Regions from separate parts of the Kitasatospora sp. NPDC056783 genome, predicted to be linked through region 2. Evidence: riboswitches for the same ligand, from Rfam matches in the RefSeq annotation. Region 2 holds a riboswitch; the other holds the start of a gene.

Region 1 (14,153 bases), on a different contig from region 2:
TCCTCGAGGGTGCGGTAGCCGTCCATCTGGATCGCGCTGTAGTGGACGAAGACGTCCGCACCACCGTCGACCGCGATGAAGCCGTAGCCCTTCTCCGCGTTGAACCACTTGACGGTGCCCTGAGCCATTCCGAACTCCCCTAGTGCTGTGCTGGCCCTTCACGCGCCCGCAGGTAGCGGGCCCGGGTTGGTTGAAGGCCGGCCCGGGGAACCCCCCCTGGGCGCAGCCGTGCACGCCGCAACCCACCGTTCAGGACGCCAGGCGGCCTCCGTCGAGCGGGTGATTGCGTCGACCGCCGCTGAATGTATCCGGATCGACGCCCTCTGCAACAGGGCCAACCGCCGGTAATTCCGCCGGGGCGTCAAGGGACAGTACGGGCCGAATCGGAATGATCTCGGCATTCCGCGCCGGACATAGCGGACGAATTACTCAAATGTCCGCCGGAATTCTGACAGCAGCCTGACATGTTTCACGGGCCGGTCTCACCGACCGAACGCCCCGGGGCGGAACACCGTACGGGCCCGAAAGGGAATCCCTGTTCCCAGCCGAGCCACACTCTACTCCGACTCGACCGGGAAATATTCCCGCCGAAATGCCGACGGCCGCCCGCGCGCACGGAGAGCCGAATTCCGTACGCGCGGGCGACCGCGGGTTCTCGCGAAGGATCAGCAGCCGCCGGCCACCGCCGGGATGATCGAAACGCCGGCACCGTCCTTGATCTCGGTCGCCAGGCCCTCGGCGAAGCGCACGTCGTCGTCGTTCACGTAGACGTTCACGAAGCGGCGCAGCTTGCCGGTGTCGTCCAGGATGCGGGCGGAGATGCCCGGGTGGTTCTTCTCCAGGTCGGCGACGACCTCGGCCAGGGTGGCGCCCTCGGCGGTCACCTCGGCGGCGCCGCCGGTGTAGGTGCGCAGGATGGTGGGAATGCGGACGTTGGCGCTCATGACTCTCCTTGCGGGGGGCGGGTGGTTCAGGCGGACGCGAGGCCGGCGGCGCGGAAGGCGTCCAGCGTCGGGCGGATGACGGCGGTCATCCCGGCGTCGGAGACGGCGTCCAGGGTCTTCAGGCCGTCGCCGGTGTTGATCGCGACGGTCTCCTTGGCCGGATCCAGCCGGCCGGTCTCGACCAGCTTCTTCAGCACGCCGACGGTCACCCCGCCCGCGGTCTCGGCGAAGATGCCCTCGGTCCGCGCCAGCAGCCGGATCGCCGCCACGACCTCGGCGTCCGTGACGTCCTCCACGGCGCCACCGGTACGGCGGGCGATGTCCAGCACGTACGGGCCGTCGGCCGGGTTGCCGATCGCCAGCGACTTGGCGATGGTGTCCGGCTTGACCGGCTTGATCACGTCCCGGCCGGCCTTGAACGCGGCCGACACCGGCGAGCAGCCCTCGGCCTGGGCGCCGAAGATCCTGTACGGCCGGTCCTCGACCAGGCCGAGCTTGATCAGCTCCTGGAGACCCTTGTCGATCTTCGTCAGCTGCGAGCCCGAGGCGATCGGGATCACGATCTGCTCCGGAAGCCGCCAGCCGAGCTGCTCGCAGATCTCGTACGCCAGCGTCTTCGAGCCCTCGCCGTAGTACGGCCGCAGGTTCACGTTGACGAAGCCCCAGCCCTCACCGGCGGTGTCGCCGATCAGCTCCGAGCAGAAGCGGTTCACGTCGTCGTAGTTGCCCTCGATGCCGACCAGCTCGCCGCCGTACACCCCGGCCATGACGACCTTGCCCTGCTCCAGGTCGTGCGGGATGAACACGCAGGACCGGAACCCGGCCCGGGCCGCCGCCGCGCCCACCGCGCCGGCCAGGTTGCCGGTGGAGGAGCAGGAGAGCGTGGTGTAGCCGAACGCCCGGGCCGCCTCGATCGCGCACGCGACCACCCGGTCCTTGAACGAGTGCGTCGGGTTGCCCGAGTCGTCCTTGATGTGCAGCTGGGCGGTGAAGCCGAGCTCCCGGCCCAGGTTGTCCGCCTTCACCAGCGGGGTCCACCCCGGGTTCAGGTTGGGCTTGGAGGCCACGTCGGCCGGGACGGGCAGCAGCGGCGCGTAGCGCCAGATGGAGGCGGGACCGGCCTCGATCCGCTTGCGCAGCTCCTCGGCGCCCTCGCCGCCGAACTCGTAGGCGATCTCCAGCGGGCCGAAACACTCCAGGCAGGCGAAGCTGGGGCCGAGCGGGAAGCGGGTGCCGCACTCCCGACAGGACAGGGCGGTGGCGGGGCCGAGGTCCACGGAAACGGGTGCGGCAGTGTCGATAGCCATGATGGCGAGGCCTCTCTCCTCATCTTCCCCGTGGCACGGTCGCGCCACAGGCCGGAATTGGCACCTGTCCCGCCGGGGCCTCTGTGACGACAGCCGGGCGAGAAGGTTGCCGGGACGTCAACGGGCCGTTCCCTCAGTCCCTCTGGATGAGCTTGTGAAATTGTGGTGGTGCTCAACGGCGACCCCGGCGTGCGCAGGTCCGACCGCTGTACGAAGACTGTATCCGAAGGCGTCAACCCGTGAACGGGACTGTCCGCCACGCGAGATGACCCGTTCCACCCGAACCCGCCGAGGAGACTCCCGTGCCCGCCGAACCGACCCCCGAGCTCCTCCCGCAGGCGGCGTCCTGGCTGCGCCGCCGCTCCTGGAGCGCGGCCGACCGGCCGGTGGACACCCTCCTCGCCGCCAAGGAGCGCACCGGCCGCACCGTCAGCGTGGTCCTGCCGGCGCTGGACGAGGAGGCCACCGTCGGCGACATCGTCCGCACCGTCCGCCGCGAGCTGATGGAGCGCCTCCCGCTGGTCGACGAGCTCGTCGTGGTGGACTCCGGCTCCACCGACGCCACCGCCGCCGTCGCCGCCGAGGCCGGCGCCCGGGTCGAGCACCGCGACGCCATCCTGCCCCGGCTGCCCGCCGTCCCCGGCAAGGGCGAGGTGCTCTGGCGCTCGCTGCTGGTCACCCACGGCGACATCGTCTGCTTCGTGGACGCCGACCTGCGCGAGTTCGACCCGGCCTTCGTCTCCGGCATCGTCGGCCCGCTGCTGACCGACGAGTCCATCCAGCTGGTCAAGGCCATGTACGACCGCCCGCTGGAGTCGGAGGGCGCCGTGCTGCCCGCCGGCGGCGGCCGGGTCACCGAACTCGTCGCCCGGCCCCTGCTCAACCTCCACTGGCCGGAACTCGCCGGTTTCGTCCAGCCCCTCGGCGGCGAGTACGCGGCCCGCCGCTCACTGCTCGAACGGCTGCCCTTCCCCACCGGCTACGGCGTCGAGCTCGGACTGCTGGTCGACGCCCTGGAGCTGGCCGGCCTGGACGCGCTGGCCCAGGTGGACGTCGGCGTCCGGCACCACCGCCACCAGGACGGCCAGGCCCTCGGCCGGATGGCCGCCACCATCTACCGGACCGCCCTCGAACGCCTCGACCGCACCCACCGCCTCAAGGCCTCCGCCGACCTGGTCCACCCCCACCTCACCCAGTTCACCCGCGACCCGCTGACCCGGACCTTCACCGCCCACACCCACCCGGTCACCGCCCGGGAACGCCCCCCGATGCACACCGTCCCCGAGTACGCCACCCGCCATTGACGGGTTTGCCGCCCCGCACCCCCGGCAACATGCCAACCATGGGCGATCTCACGACCAACCGTTCGAGCGTGACCGGCACCGCCCCCGTCCTGGTGGCCTCCAACCGGGGACCGGTGTCCTTCAGCACCGCCGACGACGGCACGCTGATCCTGCGGCGGGGCGGCGGTGGCCTGGTCTCCGGCCTCTCCGCGATCGACGACCCGAACGCCGTCTGGGTCTGCGCCGCCCTCAACGACTCCGACCGCAGAGCCGCCGCCGAGGCCCCCGACGGCCGCCTCGACCTGGCCGGCCACGACGTCGGCGGCCAGGCCGTACGGATGCTGGACATAGACCCGCAGACCTTCGCCCGCGCCTACAACGGCGTCGCCAACTCCACCCTCTGGTTCGTCCACCACCTGCTCTACGCGACCCCGACCGCCCCCTCCTTCGACGCCGGCTTCCGCACCGAGTGGGCCGCCTACCGGGCCTACAACGAGGCCTTCGCCGGGGCCCTGGCCCGCGAAGCCGCCCCGAACGCCGCGGTCCTCGTCCAGGACTACCACCTCTCGCTGGCCCCGGCCCTGCTCCGCGAAGCCCGCCCCGACCTGCGGATCGGCCACTTCTCGCACACCCCGTGGGCCCCGCCCGAGTACTACCGGATGCTGCCCGACGACGTCGCCCGGGCGGTGCTCACCGGCATCCTGGGCGCCGACCGGGCCGGCTTCCTCACCGAGCGCTGGGCCCGCGCCTTCGCCGCCTGCTGCGCGGACCTCCTCGGCGCCACCGTCGACCACGACGCGCTCACCGTCACCTTCGAGGGCCGCACCACCTCGCTCGGCGTCCACGCCCTCGGCGCCGACGCCGACTTCCTGCGCGAACGCTCGCACCGCCCCGACGTGGACGAGCGCCTCGCCGCCCTGCGCGCGGCCGTCGGCGACCGCCGCACCATCGTCCGGGTCGACCGCACCGAGCTCAGCAAGAACATCGTCCGCGGCCTCCAGGCCTACCGGCACCTGCTCCGCACCCGCCCCGAGTGGCACGACCGGGTGGTGCACATCGCCTTCGCCTACCCGTCCCGCACCGACCTGGCCGAGTACCGGCAGTACACCGCCGCCGTCCAGGACCTGGCCGCCGCCATCGACGCCGAGTTCGCCACCCCCGGCTGGCAGCCGCTGATCCTGCACGTCGACGACGACTTCCCGCGCTCCCTCGCCGCCTACCGGCTGGCCGACGTCGCCCTGGTCAACCCCATCCGGGACGGCATGAACCTGGTCGCCAAGGAGGTCCCGGTGGTCTCCGACCACGGCTGCGCCCTGGTCCTCTCCCGCGAGGCCGGCGCCCACGCCGAACTCAAGGACGCCGCCCTCACCGTCAACCCGTACGACGTCATCGCGACGGCCGACGCCCTCCACACCGGCCTGACCATGAGCCGCGAGGAGCGCGCCGACCGCACCGAGCGCCTGGCCGCCGCGGCCACCGCGCTCCCCCCGCAGCAGTGGTTCCTGGACCAGCTCAACGCGCTGTGAGCGCCTCCCCCAGGGCCTCCAGCAGCTCCACCACACCCTCCGGCCCGGCGACCACCAGGTCCGCCCGGTCGGCCAGTTCCCGCACCGGCGCGTCCCCCACCGCGCCGGCGCACACCAGCACCCCGGCCACGCCCTCGCCACGCAGCTTCTCCACCGCCGCGAAGGCCGCCACGTCCCCCAGGTCGTCCCCCGCGTAGAGCACCGACCGGGCCCCGCGCTCCCGCAGGAACCCGGTCAGCGCCGCCCCCTTGTCCACCCCCGGCGGCCGCAGCTCCAGCACCAGCCGCCCGGGTTCCACCACCAGCCCGTGCCCGGCCGCCAGCTCCTCCACCGGTGCCCGCAGCAGCTCCAGCGCCTGCTGCGGCGCCGCCGTGCGGCGGGTGTGCACGGCCACCGAGCGGCCCTTGTCCTCCACCCAGGTCCCCTCGGGCGCGGCCACCCGCTCCAGCACCTCCGGCAGCTCGGCCCGCACCCGCGCCACCCCCGGATGCGCCTCCGGCGCCGAGAGCTCCCCGTCCTCCCACCGCTCGGCGCCGTAGTGCCCCAGCACCACCACGCCCGGCAGGCCCGCGAACCCGCCGTACTCGACCGCCAGCGCGGCCGGCCGGCCGGTCACCACCACCACGGCGCCGACCACCGGGGCCAGCCGCCGCAGCGCCCCCGCCACTCCGGGGTGCGCCCGGGCCTGCCCCGGGTCCGCCACGATCGGCGCCAGCGTCCCGTCGAAGTCCAGTCCGATCACGGTGTCCCGGGGCGCCGCCAGCACGGCCCGCACCCCGTCCCGTCCGGCCTCGGTCCCCGGTACGAACATCTCTTGAAAGCCCATACCGAAAGCCCTACCCCGGAGCCCGCGGCTCCGCACCCGGCCGGTCCGTCGGCGGAAGGCTCCGCGCCCGGCCGACCGTCAGCGGGCGCTCCGGCGCGCCTCCCGGATCCGCCGCAGGCGGTTCACCAGCACCGGCGCGTGCGCCAGCGCCTCCTCCCGGTCCAGCAGACCGTTCAGCAGCTGGTAGTACCGCGTCGGGGAGAGCCCCAGCTCCTCCCGGATCGCCCGCTCCTTGGCCCCGGCCGTACGCCACTGCCGCCCTTCCAGCGCCAGCACCGCCCGGTCCCGCTCACCCAGTTCACCCAGCTCGCCCACCGAGCACACCTCCGTCCACCACTACGGAGTGTCATTGTCCCGCGCGACCCCGACACACACTGCTGTCCCCACCGGGCCCCCGCCCGCACTAACGTCACCCCATGACCACGCCCAGCTTCGCCGTGCACGTCCCCACCGCCGACCTCGACCCCGAGCCGCTCGACCCGTCCCAGATCGTCTCCGGCACCCCCGAGGTCACCGGCCGGGTGCTGTCCGAGTCCGCCGACGGCCGCCGGCTGCACGGTCTCTGGCAGATCACCCCGGGCGTGGTCACCGACGTCGAGGCCGACGAGATGTTCGTGGTGCTCAGCGGCCGGGCCACCATCGAGATCGAGGGCGGTCCGACCCTGGAGGTCGGCCCCGGAGACTGCGCGGTGCTGCGCGAGGGCGACCGCACCACCTGGACGGTCCACGAGACCCTCCGCAAGGCCTACGCCATCACGCTCCCCTGAGCGGGCCCGGCCCGCCCCACCCGGGCCGGGGCCGCCTCCCGGTCCCGGTCCTACTTGCGGACCTTCGCCGCCTCCTGCGCCGCCGCGTCCTGCAGCCCGCCGAGCACCTGCTTCGGGTCCCCGGTCACCGCCTGGCCGATCCCGGCCTTGATCCGGTCGCTGACCACGCCCCAGGCCGGGTCCCCGAAGGGGTAGAAGCTCGCGCTGGTCAGCCCGACCGCGAACTGCTTGAGGTCCTCGTGCTTCGGGTCCGAGGCCATCTGGCCGAACGCGTCCTGGGTGACCGGCAGCAGGTTGTACTGCTCGTCGAACTTCAGCTGGTTGTCCTTGCCGTAGACGAACGACAGGAACTTCTTGATCTCGTTCTTGTGCCCGTTCGCCTTGAACGCCATCATCCAGTCCGCGACCCCGAGGCTCCCGGTCCGCCCCACGCCGTCCTTCTTGGGGATCGGCGCCGTCCCGAACTCGACGTTCCCGGCGGTCGCCATCCGCAGCAGCGTCGGGTGCCCGTTCAGCATCGCGACCTTCCCGGACGCGAAGTCCCGGAACGCCGGGGTGCGGTTCACCTTGCCGGGGTCCGGGTACGTCAGGCCGGGGCCCACCAGGTTGTTCTTCAGCCAGCCGAACGTCGCCTGGTTCTGGGCACTGTCGATGGTGTAGTTGCCCACGTCGTCGGAGATGCCGCCACCGCCGCTCAGCGTCCACAGCATCGATTCGGCCGGCGCCTCCTCCGGGCCCAGCGGCAGCCCGTACGGAGTCACCCCCGGCACCTTGGCCTTGATCTTCTCCGCGTCCTGGCGCAGTTCGCTCCAGGTGGCCGGCGGCTGGGCGATCCCGGCCTGACGGAACATCGCCTTGTTGTAGAAGAGCACCCGCGACGAGGACACGAACGGGATCCCGTACTGGGTGCCGAGTACCTGCCCGGTGTGCGAGAAGGTCTCCAGGAAGTCGGCCTGGGTCTCCAGCGAGAGCACGTCGGACGCCGGGTACAGCCGGTCCGCCGCGACCTGGTCGGCGAAGCCGCCGGTCTGCAGCAGGTCCGGCGACTTGCCGGCCGCGATCATGTCCTCGACCTTTTTGCCGATCTCGGTCCAGGAGTCCACCTCGACACTGACCTTGATCTTGGGGTTGGCCGCCTCGAAGTCCCTGGCGACCCCGTCCCAGTAGTGCTGGGAGCCGGTCTCGAGGCTCTCCCCGTAGTCGGCCGCGACCAGCCTGAGGGTGACGGTCCCGTCGTCCTGACCGCCGCACGCGCTGGCCGCGATGAGCACCAGTGCTCCGGCCAGCGCACCGCCGAGCACACGGGTGGGAACGTGGGCGCGCCTGTTCAACGCGGGTACCGCCTTCGGGGGGATGCCTACGGGGAGAAAGACCGGCCGGAACGGGGGCATCCGGCGGGGGGAGGCGCCACACTGTCAAACCCGCCGACCACCGGTCCACACCAGCGGCCCGGACCGCCCCAGGAGTTATCGAAGTGCCCGGAGTCATTGCACGATGCGCAACACGACCCCCGCCCCGGCTCCCCGCCCGCGTCCCGCGCGCACCGGACGCAAAGCCCCGCACACGCCGCAGCTGCGACAAAGCTCACCCAATATGGACCAGACCAATCCGACAACTGGACTAGACCTCTTCGACCCGACCAAGGGAAACTGTCCTCCGTGAAGCACGTCATCGCACTCGATGTAGGCGGCACCGGCATGAAGGCCGCGCTGCTCGCCCAGGACGGCTCCGTGCTGTTCGAGGCACGCCGACCGACCGGGCGGGAGCACGGCACGGACGCCGTCGTCGCCGCCATCCTCGACTTCGCCACCGACCTGGCGGACGAGGGCCTCAGCCGTTTCGGCGTCGCCCCGCTCGCGGCCGGTGTCGCCGTCCCGGGCACGATCGACGAGAAGAACGGCATCGCGGTCTTCTCCGCCAACCTCGGCTGGCGCGAGCTCCCGCTGCGCAAGCTCCTCGGCGAGCGCCTGTCCGGACCGGACGGCGGCGCGATGCCGGTGGCCCTCGGCCACGACGTGCGCTCCGGCGGCCTGGCCGAGGGCCGGCTCGGCGCCGGCCGCGGCGTCGACCGCTTCATGTTCGTCGCCCTCGGCACCGGCATCGCCGGCGCCATCGGCATCGACGGCCGGATCGAGTCCGGCGCGCACGGCTACGGCGGCGAGATCGGCCACGTCGTGGTCCGCCCGGGCGGACCACAGTGCGGCTGCGGCGCCCGCGGCTGCCTGGAGACGCTGGCCTCCGCCTCCGCCGTCTCGCGCGCCTGGGCCGAGGCCAGCGGCGACCCCGACGCCGACGCGGCATCCTGCGCCGCCGCGGTGGACGCCGGGGACGACCGCGCGCTCGCGGTCTGGCGGCGGGCCGTCGACGCCCTCGCCGACGGAATCATCGTGGCCCAGAGCCTGCTCGACCCGTCCACGGTGATCGTCGGCGGCGGGCTGGCCGAGGCCGGCGACACCCTCTTCACTCCGCTGCGCGCGGCGGTCACCGAGCGGCTGACCTTCCAGATGCCCCCGAAGGTCGTACCCGCCATGCTCAAAGACACCGCCGCGTCCCTGGGCGCGGGCCTGCTCGCCTGGGATCTGCTCTCCTTGGAGGTGACCGCGTGACCACCGCGGACCGTGACCGTACCGCCCTGGCCGGCGCCCGACTGGTGCTGCCGGGCGGCGTCGTCGAGGGCGACCGACTCTCCGTCGAGGGCGAGCGCATCGCCGGCCTCGGCGGCGACACCACGCCCGGCGACCTCGACCTGACCGGGTACACCGTCGTCCCCGGCTTCGTCGACCTGCACGTCCACGGCGGCGGCGGTGCCGCGTACACCTCCGGCATCGCCGAGGAGGCGCTGCTGGCCGCCCGCACCCACCTGGAGCACGGCACCACCACCACGGTGGCCTCCACCGTCACCGGCGAGATCGACGAGGTCGCCCGCCAGGCGCACATCCTCTCCGAACTCGTCGAGGACGGCGTCCTGGCCGGCATCCACTTCGAGGGCCCGTTCATCTCGCACAACCGCTGCGGCGCCCACCGCCCCGACCTGCTGCGCGCCCCGGACCCGGCGCTGGTGCGCAAGCTGGTCGACGCCGCCCGCGGCCACGCCAAGATGGTCACCCTCGCCCCCGAGCTGCCCGGCGGCCTGGACTCGGTGCGGATGCTCGCCGACCTCGGCGTGATCGCCGCCGTCGGCCACACCGACTCCGACTACGCCACCACCCTGGAGGCGATCGAGGCCGGCGCCACCGTCGCCACCCACCTGTTCAACGCCATGCCCGGCATCGCCCACCGCGCCCCCGGCCCGATCGTGGCGCTGCTGGAGGACGAGCGGGTCACCGTCGAGCTGATCAACGACGGCGTGCACCTGCACCCCTCCGTGCTGGACCTCGCCTACGGCACCGCCGGCGCGAGCCGGGTCGCCCTGATCACCGACGCGATGGGCGCGGCCGGCATGGGCGACGGCCTCTACCCGCTCGGCCCGCTCCAGGTCGAGGTCAAGGACGGCGTCGCCCGGCTGGTCGAGGGCGGCGCGATCGCCGGCTCCACCCTCACCCTGGACGTGGCGTTCAAGCGCTCGGTCACCGTCAACGGGCTGAGCCTGGACCAAACCGTCGAGTCGCTGTCCGCCACCCCGGCCCGGCTGCTCGGCCTGAGCGACTCGATCGGCTCGCTGGAGGCCGGCAAGTTCGCCGACCTGGTCGTGGTCGACTCCGAGAGCTACGACCTGGTCGCCGTGATGCGCCGCGGCCGCTGGGTCCTCGGCGGCGAGAAGTTCGAGACCGTCAGGTCCGCCTGAACGACGCCGACGGCCGCCCTCCCCCTCGGGGACGGGCGGCCGTGGTGTGTCCGGGGCCTGGTCAGCCGTTCGGCTCGATGGTGATCTGGTCGATCAGGATCGGCCCGGAGGGCGCCGTGAAGACCACCGAGTTCGACCCGGCCTGGAACTGCGGGAGTATCCAGGTGGTGTACCAGGAGGACGCCGGGTCCTTCCCCGGCGAGTAGTTCTTGTACGTCAGCCCGCTCGGCCAGTCCTTGCCGTTCACCGCGGCCGCGCCCTTCACCTCCGCGCCGGCGTTGCCGTAGTGCACGGTCAGCTTGTACGTCCCCGCCGTCGCGACCTCGCCGGTCCAGGTCACCGAGCCGCCCTGCTGGAGCGTCAGGTAGCCGCCGTCGGCGGACTTGGCGCCCTTGACGCTGTTGCCGACCGGCGCGTTCTGCCCCTGGAGCTGGCTCGCGTCCACCGTCACCGGACCGGAGCCGACGGTCGAGGTCGTGGAGGGCGCGGCACTCGCGGTGGTGGCCGTCGGCGCCGGGGTGATCGGAGCCGGCGGGGCGGCGGAGGTGGTGCCGCCCTTCGCGTCCGTCTTGTCGTCCTGGTCCCCGGTGGAGAGCGCTATCCCGGCGCCGATCGCTATCGCCGCGATCACGGCGACCGCGCCGATCACCGCGCCCTTGCTCCGGCCGCCGCCCCGGGGCTCCTCGCCCGGCTGCGGACGGGAGTGCTCGGCGTAGCGGTTCTGCTGGGTGGGCGCGGCACCGTACTCGGGCTGCTGCGGCGCGCCGGCCTGACCACCGTACGGGCCCTGCGGCTGGCCGCCCGGATACCCCTGCGGCGGCATTCCCTGCTGGCCGTACGGCTGCTGGGGCTGCTGCGGCGCCCGCGGCGGCGCGCTCTGCGGGTAGCCGTACTGCGCGCGCCCGACCTCCATCGGGCGGTTGTACGACGTGCGCGGAACCCCTTGCTGCGGCTCGGCCGGCTGCCCGGTGGAGCCGTCGGCCGGGCGGTAGAGGTAGCCGAACGGGTCGTCGTCCTGCGGGGCACCGCCCCCCTGGCCCTCGGGCACTCCGTTGCTGCCGGCGGTCGTCACGGTGGTCTGCTCCCCCATCCGGTGCGCCGCCGGCTGCGGGCGGCGCAGATCATGGACGCTGTCGTACCGGGAACCCTACCTGTCGTACGTGACAGCGGGGAAAAGAACCCTTGACAACCCGCGGGTAACCCGGTCCGACCAGGGCGGACCGCGCATCCGGGGGAACGCCCGGCGCCCCGGGCACGCGCTAACCCGCGCGCCGGTGCGAGCGCTCGCCGCGCGCCCCGCGCACCGCGCCGCCCCGGGCGCGCTTCTCGTCGTACATCCGCTCGTCCGCGGTGTGCAGCACCTCCTCGATGCTCATCCCGCAGCCCGCCCAGCCGACCCCGAGGCTCACCCCCACCCGCATCGCCCGCCCGCCGATCCGCATCGGCGGGATGATCGCGCCGCGCAACCGGTGGGCGAGGTCCTTGGCCTCCTCGCGGCCGATCCCGTCGGCCAGCACCACGAACTCGTCGCCGCCGAGCCGGGCCACCGTGTCGCCGTCCCGCACCGCCTGGCTCAGCCGCCGGGCGACCTCGACCAGCACCGCGTCGCCCGCGTTGTGGCCGAACCGGTCGTTGATCGACTTGAAGCCGTCCAGGTCGCAGAAGAGCACCGCGAGCCCCTTGTCCGCCGTCGCCGCGCCACCGGAGCGGAACGGCGCCGACCAGGCGTCGCCGCCGGGCCCGTACTCGGCCGGGACCACCGCGTGCACGTGCTCCCCGAAGCCCGGACCGAGCGCCTCGGGCAGCCCGTAGCCGTGCGCCGGCCCGGAGTACGGGTCCGCGCCCTCCGTCCGGTGCCCGCCGTAGGAGTCGACCGGGTAGCCGTACGGCTGCGGGCAGGCCGCCGCCTCGGCCGGGCCGGCGGCACCGACCAGCTGCGGCTGGGGACAGAGCCGGCGGGCCAGCCGGGCCTTGAGCTCGGCGCCGTTCGGCAGCCCGGTGAGCGCGTCGTGGCTGGCCCGGTGGGCGAGCTGGAACTCGTGCCGCTTGCGGTCCTCGATGTCCTCGACGTGGGTGAGCAGGAAGCTCGGGCCCTCGGCCGCGTCCGCGACGATCGAGTTGCGCAGGCAGACCCACTGGTAGCCGCCGTCCCGCCGGGACAGCCGCAGCTCCGCGCGGCCGCTCTCGGCGCTGGTGCGCTCCAGCAGCGCCCGGTCCTCCGGGTGCACGAGGTCGGCGAAGCTCTGCTGGCGCAGCACCGCCCGGGGCCGGCCGAGCAGCCGGCACAGCGCGTCGTTGACCCTGGTCAGCTGGCCGCGCCCGGCGCCGTGGAGCTCGGTGATCGCCATCCCGCTGGGCGCGTACTCGAAGGCCTGGCGGAAGCTCTCCTCGCTGGCCCGCAGCGCCTGCTGCTCCTTCTCCAGGCGCGCCAGCGCGCGCTGCATCTCGGCCCGCAGCCGGGCGTTGCCGATCGCGATGGAGGCCTGCAGCGAGAACATCTCCAGCGCCTCGCGGGTCCACGCGCCGGGCCGCTTGCCGCTGCGCGGCCGGTCCACCGAGAGGACGCCGAGGAGATCGCCGCCGGCGCTGTACATCGGGGCGAGCAGCCCGTCGGCGGGGTGCCAGTCGTTGGCGTACACCGGCAGCGGGCCGTCCCCGATCCAGCGCGGGATGTCGCTGGCGACGGCCCAGCCGCGGTCGTACGGCAGGAAGCGCAGGGTGCCCCAGTGGTCGCTGACGCCGAGCAGCCGGTCCCAGGACTCCCGGGAGCCGACCTGGCCGAGCAGGACGGAGGGGCCGCCCATCGGGCTCTCCTCCAGCTCCCAGACGGCCGCCACCACGAGGTCCCCGTCCGGCCGGACCAGGCTGACCGCGGCGGCGTCGAAGCCGAGCCCGTGCACCGCGCCCTCGACGACGGCCTGGAGGGTTCCGGCGAGGCTGCGGGCAGCGTTGAGGTCCGCCACGACCCGGTGCAAGGTGCGGAGGGTCGCGAGACGGACGTACGGCTCCGACTCGGCTTCCATGCGGGGGCTCCCCGGCTTCTTCGGATAGTTCTTGATTGGTTATCGTCCGATTGCCAGAAGAACTGAATCACAGGGAGCACAGCGCTCGGCACGCTCGGTCAGCAATAGGCCGTCACTTGTGACTTAAATCACACAACACTAATGCGCCCTTAATCAGTTCATCCGTCCCATAGCCGGACATATGGCTCCATAGGAACATTTCTCGTGGTCGACCGCATTGGCCCCAGGCTGAAGCCGACTGGGCCCGCCGACCGGGCTGCTTCACTCCTGAGGGTGAGTTCGGCCACCGGGCGCAACTCTTCGGCCGGACCTGCGGTCCTACGACCAAGGCCCGATGCCGTTTCCACCGGACCCCGACTACCGTGCGGTACGTGTACCCGTCCCCGCAGCCCGAAGCTGCCCCCCACGCCACGCCCGACGAGTTCCGGGCAGCCCTCTCCCAGCTCGCCGCCGGCGTCAGCCTGGTGACCGTCCACGACCCGGACGACGGCGAGGACGTCGGCATGACCGCCACGTCCTTCCTGTCCGTGTCGCTGGAGCCGCCGCTGGTGCTGATCTCGGTCCGCGAGGACTCCCGGATGGACGAGGTGCTCACCCGGGCGGACACCTGGGCGGTCTCGGTGCTGGCCGAGGGGCAGAAGACGCTCGGCTCCCGGTTCGCCATGAAGGGCCGGCTCAGCGACCGGCTGCTGT
Region 2 (11,168 bases):
TGGATGTAGGTGCCCACCAGCGGGACGGCGAGGATCGCGCCTTCCATGAAGCGGATACCGGTACCCGACAGCAGGTCGTCCGGCAGCGAGTAGCCGAAGAAGCCGTCGAACATGCCCAGGACCAGCAGCAGGAAGCCGAAGACCCAGTTGATCTCACGGGGCTTGCGGAACGCGCCGGTGAAGAACACGCGCAGCATGTGCACGAGCATCGCGGCCACGAAGACCAGCGCGGCCCAGTGGTGGATCTGGCGGATCAGCAGACCGCCGCGGATCTCGAAGCTGATGTCCACCGTGGAGGCGTACGCCTCGGACATCGGGAGGCCCTTGAGCGGCACGTACGAGCCGTCGTAGACGACCTCGGCCATCGAGGGCTTGAAGAACAGCGTCAGGTAGACACCGGTCAGGATGATGATGACGAACGTGTAGAGGCAGATCTCGCCCAGCATGAAGGACCAGTGGTCCGGGAAGATCTTCCGCAGGTTGGCCTTGGCGAGGGAGTAGATCCCCAGCCGGCCGTCCGTCCAGTCAGCCGCGGCTTCCCACTTGTTGGCGGGCTTCTCACGCGTGCTGGAGGGCTTGGCGGCACCGGTCGTGGTGCTGCTCGCGCTACTCATCGAGCACGCTCCCAGTAGCTCGGGCCGACGGGCTCAGCGAAGTCGCCGGTGGCGACCAGGTTGCCCTTCTCGTCAGTGGTGATCTTCAGCTGCGGCAGCGGGTGGCCGGCCGGGCCGAAGATGACGCGGGCGCCGTCCGCCAGGTCGAAGGTCGACTGGTGGCAGGGGCAGAGCGCGTGGTGGGTCTGCTGCTCGTACAGGCTGATCGGGCAACCGACGTGGGTGCAGATCTTGGAGTAGGCGAGGATGCCCTCGAAACCCAGATCCTTGGACTTCTCGTCCTTGATGTCCTCCGGCGCGATGCGGACCAGCATCAGGGCGTCCTTGGCGATCCGCTGCTGGAAGTCCTCGCTGTGCGTGGACAGACCCTCCGGCATGGCGAAGGTCAGCGAGCCGACGATGATGTCCTCGGGCTTCATCGGCTGCATGGTGTTCATGTTGATGAGCGGCAGCGGCTTGGCCTCGGTCGCCTCCTTCCAGCCGGTCTCCTTGAGCTTCTTCTCGGGAAGCGGGCCGAGGTCACGGAGCAGGACCACGCCGGAGAGCGGGACCAGCGCCATGGAGCCGATCAGGGTGTTGCGGATCATCTTGCGACGGCCGAAGCCGGACTCGGCGGCGCCGGTCTTGAACTGCTCGATGACGTCCGCGCGGACCTCGTCGGGGGCCTCGATCGGGTGACGCTCGGCCGGCAGCTCGACGTCCGACATCAGGGTGCGGGCCCAGTGGACCGCGCCCGCGCCGATCATGAACAGCGCCACGCCCAGGGTCAGGCCGAGCGCGAAGTTCAGCGCGCTGACGTGACCGAGCGGGAAGATGTAGACGATCTTGTCCGGGTCGATGGCCACGTACGAGGCGATGAAGCCGATGGTGGCGAGCATCGAGACCACGAACATCAGCGAGACCTGGCGCTCGGCACGCGAGGCGGCCTTCTCGTCGATGTCGGTGCGACGGGGCTCGTGGGCCGGCAGGCCCGGGTCGGCGAACGGGCTGCCGTGGTCGGCCACCTCGCCGGCGGAGCCGTGGGGCTCCGGGAGCTTCTCTTCTGACATGTCGTGGCTCATGACTTCTTGGCCTTGGTGGTGTGGGCGGCGACCCAGATCGCGACCGCGATGAGCGTGCCGAGGCCGAAGATCCAGCCGAACAGACCCTCGGTCACGGGACCGAGGCTGCCCAGGGTGAGACCGCCGGGGTTGGGCTCATCGTTGGTGGTGTGGCGGACGAAGGCCACGATCTGCTTCTTCTGCTCCTCGGGCATGGTGGTGTCCGGGAACGACGGCATGTTCTGCGGGCCGGTCTGCATGGCCTCGTAGATGTGCTTGGCGTCCACGCCCTCGAGCGACGGGGCGTACTTGCCCTTGGTCAGGGCACCACCCTGGCCGGAGAAGTTGTGGCACTGGGCGCAGTTGGTGCGGAACAGCTCGCCACCCTTGGACAGGTCCTCGGGGTTGGTCGAGGTGTACTGCTCCTCCTTCGGGGTCACCGGGCCGGGACCGAGGGAGGCGACGAAGGCGGCGAGCTGGTCGATCTCGCCCTGCGAGTAGATGTTCTTCTTGCGCGGGACCTGGGCGCCGGGCTGCTGGGCCGGCATGCGGCCGGTGCCGACCTGGAAGTCGACAGCGGCGGAGCCGACGCCGACCAGGCTCGGACCGTCGCTGCTGCCCTGGCCGTTCAGGCCGTGGCAGGAGGAGCAGCCCACGGCGAAGAGCTTCTTGCCCTCATCGATCGCGAGCGACTGCGCGGCGACTTCGGCCTGCGCCTTGTCGGCGGGCGCGAACGCGGCGTACAGCCCCCCGGTTGCCGCCAGGGCGAGAAGTAGGACGACCAGCGCCGCCAATGGGTGGCGCCGTCGTGCGGAGAGCTTTTTCACGGAATAACCCCGGTGTCAGGATCTGGTCGACTGGTGGGTGCACCCGGCGGCCGGTCTGGCCGTCACGAGGCCGCCCGTCTAGGGCTGCGCGCGCGGTCGGTCGGTGGGAGCGTCGGCACCGGCAGAAGCGGCCCGTCGCCGGTGAGGGCGGGGGCCGCAGCCGGTGGCCAGCGACCTGATCAGCTGGTTACTTGATCAGGTAGATGGTCGCGAACAGGCCGATCCACACGACGTCGACGAAGTGCCAGTAGTACGACACGACGATCGCGGCGGTGGCCTGCTCGTGCGTGAAACGCTTGGCTGCGTACGTCCGTCCCAGGACCAGCAGGAAGGCGATCAGACCACCCGTCACGTGCAGCCCGTGGAAGCCGGTGGTCAGGTAGAACACCGTGCCGTACGGGTCGGAGGACAGCGACAGGCCGTCCTTCTTGACCAGATCGGTGTACTCGAACACCTGGCCGCCGATGAAGATCGCGCCCATGGCGAACGTGAGGATGAACCACGCCCGGAGCTTCTTCACGTCACCGCGCTCGGCGGCGAACACGCCGAGCTGACAGGTGAGCGAGGAGAGCACCAGGATCGTGGTGTTGACCGAGGAGAACGGCACGTTGAGGGCGTGGGCCTTCTCGGTCCAGAACTCCGGCCCCTTGACGGAGCGGAGCGTGAAGTACATCGCGAAGAGGGCCGCGAAGAACATCAACTCGGAACTGAGCCAGACGATCGTTCCGACGCTGACCATGTTCGGCCGGTTGACCGATCCGTGCGCGTGCCCGGTTTCTACTGCTGTTGCTGTCGCCACGACGGACATTATGTCGGTCCCTTATTCCGTCTTCACGTCGGGGGGTGTCCCTCGGAGTGTCCGGTGCGTGCGGTATGCCCGCTTGGCGGCCGGCGGGGGGTCCGGGTGGGGACTGAGCAGCGGCGCGTCCCTTTTCTGATGGTTCCTCGGAGCAGCCTACGACCCCCTTGCCCAGCGCGTCGTTGCACGGTCGGAGCAGTCCCGGAAGGTAGGGGAGAGGGGAACGGGGTCGGCCGTACGGGTGGACCGGGCGGGGTCGGGTGACGGGCCGTCCTCCGGGCGGGTGAGTCCGGGGCCGCGGCGGCTCGGGGAGGAACCTGTGCGAGGGGGACTCGGTGGCGGGTGATCCGGAGTAGCATCCGGATCAGGCGAACGTGGTCCGGATCACACTTGAGGGAGCAGGGCCCATGGCGTACACGACCGATGAGACGCTCACCGTCCTCGTCTACAGCGACGACCGCAACACCCGCGAGCAGGTGCTGACGGCGCTCGGCCGTCGGCCCGCCGAGGATCTTCCGGGACTCTCCTACCTGGAGTGCGCGACCACCCCCGCGGTGCTCAAGGCGCTGGAGAAGGGCGGAGTGGACCTCTGCCTGCTGGACGGCGAGGCGGTGCCGGTCGGCGGGCTGGGCCTCGCACGGCAGCTCAAGGACGAGATCTACGGCTGCCCGCCGGTGCTGGTGCTGATCGGTCGGCCGCAGGACTCCTGGCTCGCCGCCTGGAGCAGGGCCGACGCGGCGATCTCCCGCCCGGTGGACCCGGTGGCCCTGGCCGAGGCGGTGGCCACCCTGCTGCGGGCCCGGCTGGCGAAGCGCGCTCCGGCGGTCCGCTGAACGCGGCCCCGGCCGCGGTCGGGAGAACCGGGGCCGAAAGGAACAAGGGTCGAAAGAACAAGGGGAGAAGCGACCGCTTCGCTCGATAGGCTGGCTCCATCCGTACGGACGTCCCCCCTGCGGGGGAACCGACAACAGCTGGAGTCAGCCATGGTGAACGTGAACCCTGCGAACGGCGGTAGCGACCCCGCGCAGGTGGTCCGCTCCTGGCCGGATCTCCTGACGGCCCTGTTGAAGGGGGAGGACCTCGACCGCTCGTCCACCGCGTGGGCGATGGACCGGATCATGAGCGGCGAGGCGTCCCCCGCCCAGGTGGCCGGGTTCATGATCGCGCTGCGGGCCAAGGGCGAGTCGGTCGAGGAGATCACCGGCCTGGTCGACGCGATGTACGAGCACGCCGAGCCGCTGGAGATCCCCGGCCCGGCGGTGGACATCGTCGGCACCGGCGGCGACCGGGCGAAGACCGTCAACATCTCCACCATGTCGGCGATCGTCGCGGCGGCCGCCGGCGCCAAGGTGATCAAGCACGGCAACCGCTCGGCCTCCTCCGCCAGCGGCTCCTCGGACGTGCTGGAGAAGCTCGGGGTGGCGCTGGACCTGTCGGCCCGGCGGGTGGCCGAGGTGGCCGAGGAAGTCGGTCTCACCTTCTGCTTCGCGGCGAAGTTCCACCCCTCGATGCGGCACGCCGCCACCGCGCGGGTCGACCTCGGGGTGCCGACCGCCTTCAACATCCTCGGCCCGCTGACCAACCCGGCGAAGGTCACCGCGCACGCCGTCGGCTGCTTCGACACCCGGCTGGCCGGGCTGATCGCCGGGGTGCTGGCCCGGCGGGGCGCGACGGCGCTGGTCTTCCGCGGCGACGACGGACTGGACGAGCTGACCGTCACCACCACCTCGCGGGTGTGGCTGGTGCGCGATGGGGTGGTCACCGAGGCCACCTTCGACCCGCGGGACGTCGGCATCGAACTGGTCGGCATCGAGGCACTGCGCGGGGCGGACGCCTCGTACAACGCCGAGGTCGCGCGGCGGGTGCTGGCGGGGGAGCGCGGGCCGGTGCGGGACGCCGTCCTGCTGAACACGGCCGCGGCGCTGGTGGCGCTGGACCTGGGTGAGGCGCCGCTCGCCGAGCAGCTGGCGGCGGGCATGCGGCGCGCCGCCGAGGCGATCGACTCCGGCGCGGCGCAGGACCTGCTGCGGCGTTGGTCGGAGGCCACCAGCCGTAACTGAGGCGGTCGTCGGAAGCCCGTGCCGGAACGCCGGCGCGGGCTTCCGTGCTGTCCGGATGCCGGACGGCCGTTTGACCGCCCGCTGGGCGGGACCTAGAGTCTTCGCCAGGTCATGAGTGACAGCGCCAAGCCCCAGCTTGCTGTCCGGCAACCCTCCGTCCGTGGCGGGGTGCCCTGGGTGAGGACCGGGTCGTCACGGCAAGCCGTCCGTGCGACAAGCGCGGACACCGGACGACTTGCACTCCCGGGGTCCCTCACCCGTAGAAGGAGTGCATCCTCATGTCTTCCACCGCCACCGAAATCTGCGCCCCGCTCGCCGTCCTCGGCGCCGACGTCCAGGTCCCGCTCGCCAGCGGTGAGAAGGTCGGCTACGCGGCGCTCGACTACGCGGCCAGCTCGCCGGCGCTCCAGCGGGTCTGGGACGACGTCGCCGCCTACGCGCCGTACTACGGCAGCGTCCACCGCGGGGCCGGGTACCTCTCGCAGCTGTCCACCGACCTGTTCGAGCAGAGCCGCCGCACCGTCGGCGAGTTCCTCGACCTGCGCGACGGCGACCAGGTCGTCTTCACCCGGGCCACCACCGACTCGCTCAACCTGCTGGCCGCCGCGGTGCCGGCCGGCACCCGGGTGTTCGCCTTCGAGACCGAGCACCACGCCTCGCTGCTGCCCTGGGCGCACGCCGGACTGGGCGTCACCTACCTGCGGGCGCCGCGCTCGCGGGCCGAGGCGGTGGCCGCGCTGGACGCCGCGCTCGCCGAGGCGCCCGAGGGCCCCAAGCTGCTGTGCGTCACCGGCGCCTCCAACGTGACCGGCGAGCTGTGGCCGGTCGCCGAGCTGACCGAGACCGCCCACCGGCACGGCGCCCGGGTGGTGCTGGACGCCGCCCAGCTGGCGCCGCACCACCGGGTCTCGGTGCGCGAGCTGGACGTGGACTGGATCGCCTTCTCCGGCCACAAGATCTACGCGCCGTTCGGCGCCGGGGTGCTGGCCGGCCGGGCGGACTGGCTGGACGCGGCCGAGCCGTACCTGGCCGGCGGCGGGGCGACCCGGACGGTGGCCCGGGAGACCGACGGCTCGGTGGCCGTGCAGTGGCACACCGGCCCGGCCCGGCACGAGGCCGGCTCGCCGAACGTCATCGGCGCCTACGCGATCGCCTCGGCTTGCCGGGCGCTGACCGAGGCCGGCTTCGACGCGCTGGAGGCCCGCGAGCGGCAGCTGATCGCCCGCCTGACGGCCGGGCTGGCCGGAATCCCGCAGGTCAAGGTCCTCAACCTGTTCGGGGCCGACTCCGCCCGGGTGGGCGTGCTGTCCTTCGTCGTCCAGGGCTGGAACAGCTCGCACTTCTCGGCCGCGCTGTCCGCCGAGTACGGCATCGGGGTGCGCGACGGCCTGTTCTGCGCCCACCCGCTGGTGCGCACCCTGCTCGGCGACGAGGAGGTCGCCCCGTCCGAGTGCGGCGCGCCGGAGCCCTCGCTGCCGGGTGAGCGCAGCCTCAACGCGATCCGGGTGAGCTTCGGGGCCGGGACGCCGGACGAGCACGTCGACCGCTTCCTGACCGCCGTCCGGGAGCTGGTCACGGACGGTGCGGCCTGGAACTACCGCAACGAGGGCGGGCGCTGCGTCGCCGACACCCGGCGCGCGGGCTGACCGCTACTCGTCCAGGCCGAGGGCGAAGGCGGCTTCCAGGTCGTGCTGGGAGTAGGTGCGGAAAGCGATCTGGGTCTCGGTGTCGGCCACACCCGGGACCTTGTTGAGCCGGCCCGGGATGACCTCGGCCAGGTCGTCGTGCCGGCGCACCCGCACCATCGCCACCAGGTTGTAGCCGCCGGTCACCGAGTAGACCTCGCTCACGCCCTCGATGGCGGCGATGGCCTCGGCGATCTCCGGGATGCGGTCGACACTGGTCTTGATCAGGACGATGGCGGTGATCACTTTTCGGGCTCCTTTGTGAGGTGCCGCCAGCGTATCGGGCGTCAGCCGGGTCGTCGCGGGGGGTGGCGGGCCGCGGCACAGGCGAGGAGGAACCCGGCGCAGAAGCCGATCACGTGGACGAGGTACGCCACTCCCGGGCCCGCCGAGTGCACCGACCACCACTGCAGGGTGAACCAGAGGCCGAGCACCAGCCAGGCGGGGAAGCGCAGCGGCAGGAAGAACAGCAGCGGCACCAGGGTGGTCACCCGGGCCCGGGGGTGGAAGCGCAGGTAGGCGCCGAGGACGGCGGAGATCGCGCCGGAGGCCCCGATGAGCACCCGGACGGAATCCGGGGAGTGCGCCTCGGCGAGCGCGAAGCCGTACGTGCTCAGGCAACCGGCGGCCAGGTAGAACACGGCGTACCTGGCCCGGCCCAGCCGCCGTTCGACGGTGGGGCCGAAGACGTGGAGGAAGAGCAGGTTCCCCAGCAGGTGCAGCCAGCCGGCGTGCAGGAAGAGGCCGGTGAGGGCGGACAGGGCCGGGTGCTTGCCGGGGGTCGGGGCGGCCGGGCAGCCCGGGACCGGGTCGGGGGCCCCGGCCAGCTGTTCGGCGGTCAGCGGCCGCCCGGCCAGCAGTTCGGCCGGGACGGCGCCCCAGCGCTGCTCGTACCGCTGCTCCGCGCAGACCCGCGTCTGGCCGGAGCCGTACAGCGGATTGAGTCCGGCGGCCGGGCCGAGCAGGAAGACCAGGGTGTTGAGCGCGATCAGGGCGTAGCTGACCGCCGGGGCGGTCGCCGCCGGGCGGCCGCCCCGGGCGGCGGTGTGGTCGGAGGCCGCGAGCGCCATGCGGCCAAGCATCCCTCCGGGCGCCCCAGGTGACACGACGGTTTACGGCAGGTGGACCAGTGCGGTTGTTCGGGCAACCGGTGGTCGCGGCGGTTGCCCCAGGCAATAGGCTTGGGGCGGGCATTCCCGCCTCCCGCCGCCGACGCCGGGGCTCCGTGGGGAGCGCCTAGCCCACCCAGGGACCACCCGAGAGGACCCCCGATGACCGTCCCCGCCCTGACCTCCGAGACGCGCTGGCGCTGCACCCTGTGCGGCAACCTCACCCGCTTCGACGTGACCCGCACCGCGCGGGTGACCGAGTTCCTGCACTTCGACCTGGCCGGCGAGTCCAAGGTCGAGGAGACCGAGGTCCTGAGCCAGACCATCGAGTCGGTGCGCTGCCGCTGGTGCAACGCGGTGGACCAGGTCGAGCTGGTGGCTCGTCCGGGTGCCGAGGGCGCGGAGGCCCCCGCCGAGCAGGGCTGATGCCCGTCGGTGCGGCGGGCGGGTGCGCGACGCCTCCGTCCGCCGCACGGGACAATACAGAACAAGACGCACGGAGCGTGACGACAGGGGCGGCCGCCGCCGTACCCCGCTGGACCAGGATCGGAGCCGAGGACGTGGTGGACGCAGCGAAGGAGCCCGGCGAAGCCCAGGGGCTTCAGCCCGCTGCGGCCGAGGCCCCGGCCGGGGCGGCCGGGGCGGCGGAGGACTCCGCGGGGCCCGAGGCGGAGCGCGTCGTCGAGAAGCTCGACCGGCCGCTGCCGGAGGGGGTGCGCCGGCGGGTGGTCGGGCTGGCCTCGGACGCGCTCGGCGGGCTGCCGTCGGCGGAGCTTCCGCAGAGCCTGCGCCAGTACGTCAAGTTCACCCCGGCCCGGCGGGCCAAGTACGCGGCCACCGCGCTGGCGGCGGCGCTGGAGGCGGAGCCGTCCTTCCGGGTGCGGATAGCGGAGCGGCTGCGACTGGGGCAGCCGGACCTGGTGAAGGCGCTGGAGTCGGGCACCGTCCCGAGCGCCGCCGATCCGATGGACGTCGCGGCGGCCGCCTACCTGGTGCGTTCGGCGGGCTGGAGCCGGCTGGTGGCCGAGGCCGGCGAGGAGGCCGAGCGGGCCGGCGCCGAGGACGCGGCCGCGGAGGCGGTCCGGCTGGTGGAGAAGCTCCAGGCCGAGCTGGCCGAGGTGCGGGCCTCCGCGCGGGCGGACCTGGACCGGCAGCGGGCCGAGTCCGAGGGCGTCCGCAAGGAGGCCGAGTCGCTGCGCAAGAAGGTGCGGTCGCTGGAGAGTGACACCCGCCGGGCGCAGGCGGAGGCCCGCCGGGTGGCCGGGGAGCTGGAGTCCGCGAAGGCGCAGGCCGCCGCCGAGCGCGGCGCGGCCGAGACCGAGGCGCGCAGGCTCCGGCACCGGGTCTCCGAGCTGGAGACCGCGGCCGAGCAGGGCCGGCGGTCGGCCCGGGAGGGGCGCAGCGTCGAGGACATGCGGCTGCGGCTGCTGCTGGACAGCGTGCTGCAGTCGGCCCAGGGGCTCCAGCGGGAGCTGGCGCTGCCGGTCTCCCAGATCCGTCCGGCGGACCTGGTGGAGGCGGTGGTGCCGGGGGCGGCCTCGCCGCACGACGTGGCCCGGCGCGGGCTGGCCGAGGACGATCCGGCGCTGCTGGACCAGTTGCTGGCGATCCCCCAGGTGCACCTGGTGGTGGACGGCTACAACGTGACCAAGACCGGCTACCCGGCGCTGCCGCTGGAGCAGCAGCGGATCCGGCTGCTGGGCGGGCTGGCGATGCTGGCCCAGCGCACCCAGGCGGAGGTCACCTGTGTGTTCGACGGGCAGGACCTGGACGTCCCGGTGATCATGGCGCCGCCGCGCGGGGTCCGGGTGCGGTTCAGCCGGACCGGGGAGACGGCCGACGAGCTGATCCGCCGTCTGGTGCGGGCCGAGCCGCAGGGGCGTCCGGTGGTGGTGGTGTCCACCGACCGGGAGGTCGCGGAGGGCGTGCGGAAGGCGGGCGCGCGCCCGGTGGCGTCGGTGCTCCTGCTGAACCGGCTGGCCCGGCCCTGAGCCCGGATCAGGACGTCATGATGCCTGGTCGGACAGGGTTTCCGGGGCCGGTGCGGGTTCCGTGAAGTCAGTGCGGTGACCGGAGTTCACACGTTCGGGGGAGTAGCAGAACGGATAGAACTTCACTAGGGTCAGGTGTCAAACCTATTTTCCGGAATCTCATCCCATCAGGTGAGTCCGATGGAAGAAGGAGCCGGACACTTGGCCTCCCACCGCCGTCCCAGGCAGCCGAGCCGCGCACGGATCTCCGTGCTCACCGCTGCCGCCGCGACCGCGGTCGCCCTCTCCGCCCAGGTGGCCGCGCACGCCGCGCCGCAGCCGAACACCTCGGACGTCAAGGCACAGATCGACCAGCTCCAGCAGGAGCAGGAGCAGGCCGCGGAGAAGTACAACGGCGCCAAGGAGCGGTCCGACCAGCTGCGCAAGCAGGCCGACCAGCTGCAGGACCAGGTGGCCCGCGGCCAGGAGGAGATGACCCGGCTCCAGGGCGGCCTGGCCGAGGTGGCGGGCGAGCAGTACCGCACCGGCGGCATCGACGCGTCCGTCCAGCTGATGCTCTCCTCCGACCCCTCCGGCTACCTGGAGAAGGCCTCCACCATCCAGCAGGCCAGCAGCAGTCAGGCCGAGGCGCTCAAGAACCTGCTGGAGCAGCAGCGCCGGCTGGACCAGGAGAAGACCGAGGCGGCCGCGGTGCTCTCCTCGCTCGACACCACCACCAAGGACCTGAACCAGGCCAAGACGGACGTCAACGCCAAGCTGAAGGCCGCCCAGGACCTGCTGAACTCGCTCAGCGCCGCCGACCGCGTCGCGCTGAAGGCCCAGCAGGCGCAGGACGAGCGCGCCTCGCGCGGCAGCGACCGGGTGGACCTCGGCAGCCTGCCGGCGGCCAGCGGCTACGCGGCCACCGCGGTGGCCAAGGCGATGGGCAAGCAGGGCTCGCCGTACGTGTGGGGCGCCACCGGGTCGACCACCTTCGACTGCTCGGGCCTGATGGTCTGGGCGTACGGGCAGGCCGGCGTCTCGCTGCCGCGCACTTCGCAGGA

The links. Region 2 has a riboswitch for S-adenosylmethionine ahead of ACFRMQ_RS20845 (aminotransferase class V-fold PLP-dependent enzyme). Riboswitches for the same ligand answer to the same signal wherever they lie in the genome.
Region 1: linked by a shared signal. The riboswitch ahead of thrC (threonine synthase) and the one ahead of ACFRMQ_RS20845 (aminotransferase class V-fold PLP-dependent enzyme) in region 2 are both predicted to bind S-adenosylmethionine.

The regions. Positions count from the first base shown of each region.
Region 1 is NZ_JBHUAF010000179.1:2,110-16,262, reverse strand. Features, by position in the region: gene ACFRMQ_RS23995 (cold-shock protein) at 1-128, opposite strand, end outside; gene ACFRMQ_RS23990 (ubiquitin-like small modifier protein 1) at 666-944, opposite strand; gene thrC (threonine synthase) at 971-2,251, opposite strand; SAM riboswitch class I at 2,268-2,404, opposite strand; gene ACFRMQ_RS23980 (glucosyl-3-phosphoglycerate synthase) at 2,554-3,555, shown strand; gene ACFRMQ_RS23975 (trehalose-6-phosphate synthase) at 3,594-5,060, shown strand; gene otsB (trehalose-phosphatase) at 5,047-5,871, opposite strand; gene ACFRMQ_RS23965 (DUF3263 domain-containing protein) at 5,965-6,192, opposite strand; gene ACFRMQ_RS23960 (cupin domain-containing protein) at 6,303-6,653, shown strand; gene ACFRMQ_RS23955 (extracellular solute-binding protein) at 6,704-7,984, opposite strand; gene ACFRMQ_RS23950 (ROK family protein) at 8,312-9,259, shown strand; gene nagA (N-acetylglucosamine-6-phosphate deacetylase) at 9,256-10,437, shown strand; gene ACFRMQ_RS23940 (hypothetical protein) at 10,499-11,509, opposite strand; gene ACFRMQ_RS23935 (diguanylate cyclase domain-containing protein) at 11,697-13,460, opposite strand; gene ACFRMQ_RS23930 (flavin reductase family protein) at 13,832-14,153, shown strand, end outside.
Region 2 is NZ_JBHUAF010000141.1:1,102-12,269, forward strand. Features, by position in the region: gene ACFRMQ_RS20815 (cytochrome bc complex cytochrome b subunit) at 1-614, opposite strand, end outside; gene ACFRMQ_RS20820 (Rieske 2Fe-2S domain-containing protein) at 611-1,663, opposite strand; gene ACFRMQ_RS20825 (c-type cytochrome) at 1,672-2,481, opposite strand; gene ACFRMQ_RS20830 (heme-copper oxidase subunit III) at 2,669-3,289, opposite strand; gene ACFRMQ_RS20835 (hypothetical protein) at 3,688-4,113, shown strand; gene trpD (anthranilate phosphoribosyltransferase) at 4,264-5,340, shown strand; SAM riboswitch class IV at 5,448-5,566, shown strand; gene ACFRMQ_RS20845 (aminotransferase class V-fold PLP-dependent enzyme) at 5,619-6,986, shown strand; gene ACFRMQ_RS20850 (Lrp/AsnC ligand binding domain-containing protein) at 6,990-7,271, opposite strand; gene ACFRMQ_RS20855 (rhomboid family intramembrane serine protease) at 7,313-8,095, opposite strand; gene ACFRMQ_RS20860 (hypothetical protein) at 8,297-8,560, shown strand; gene ACFRMQ_RS20865 (NYN domain-containing protein) at 8,560-10,125, shown strand; gene ACFRMQ_RS20870 (NlpC/P60 family protein) at 10,327-11,168, shown strand, end outside.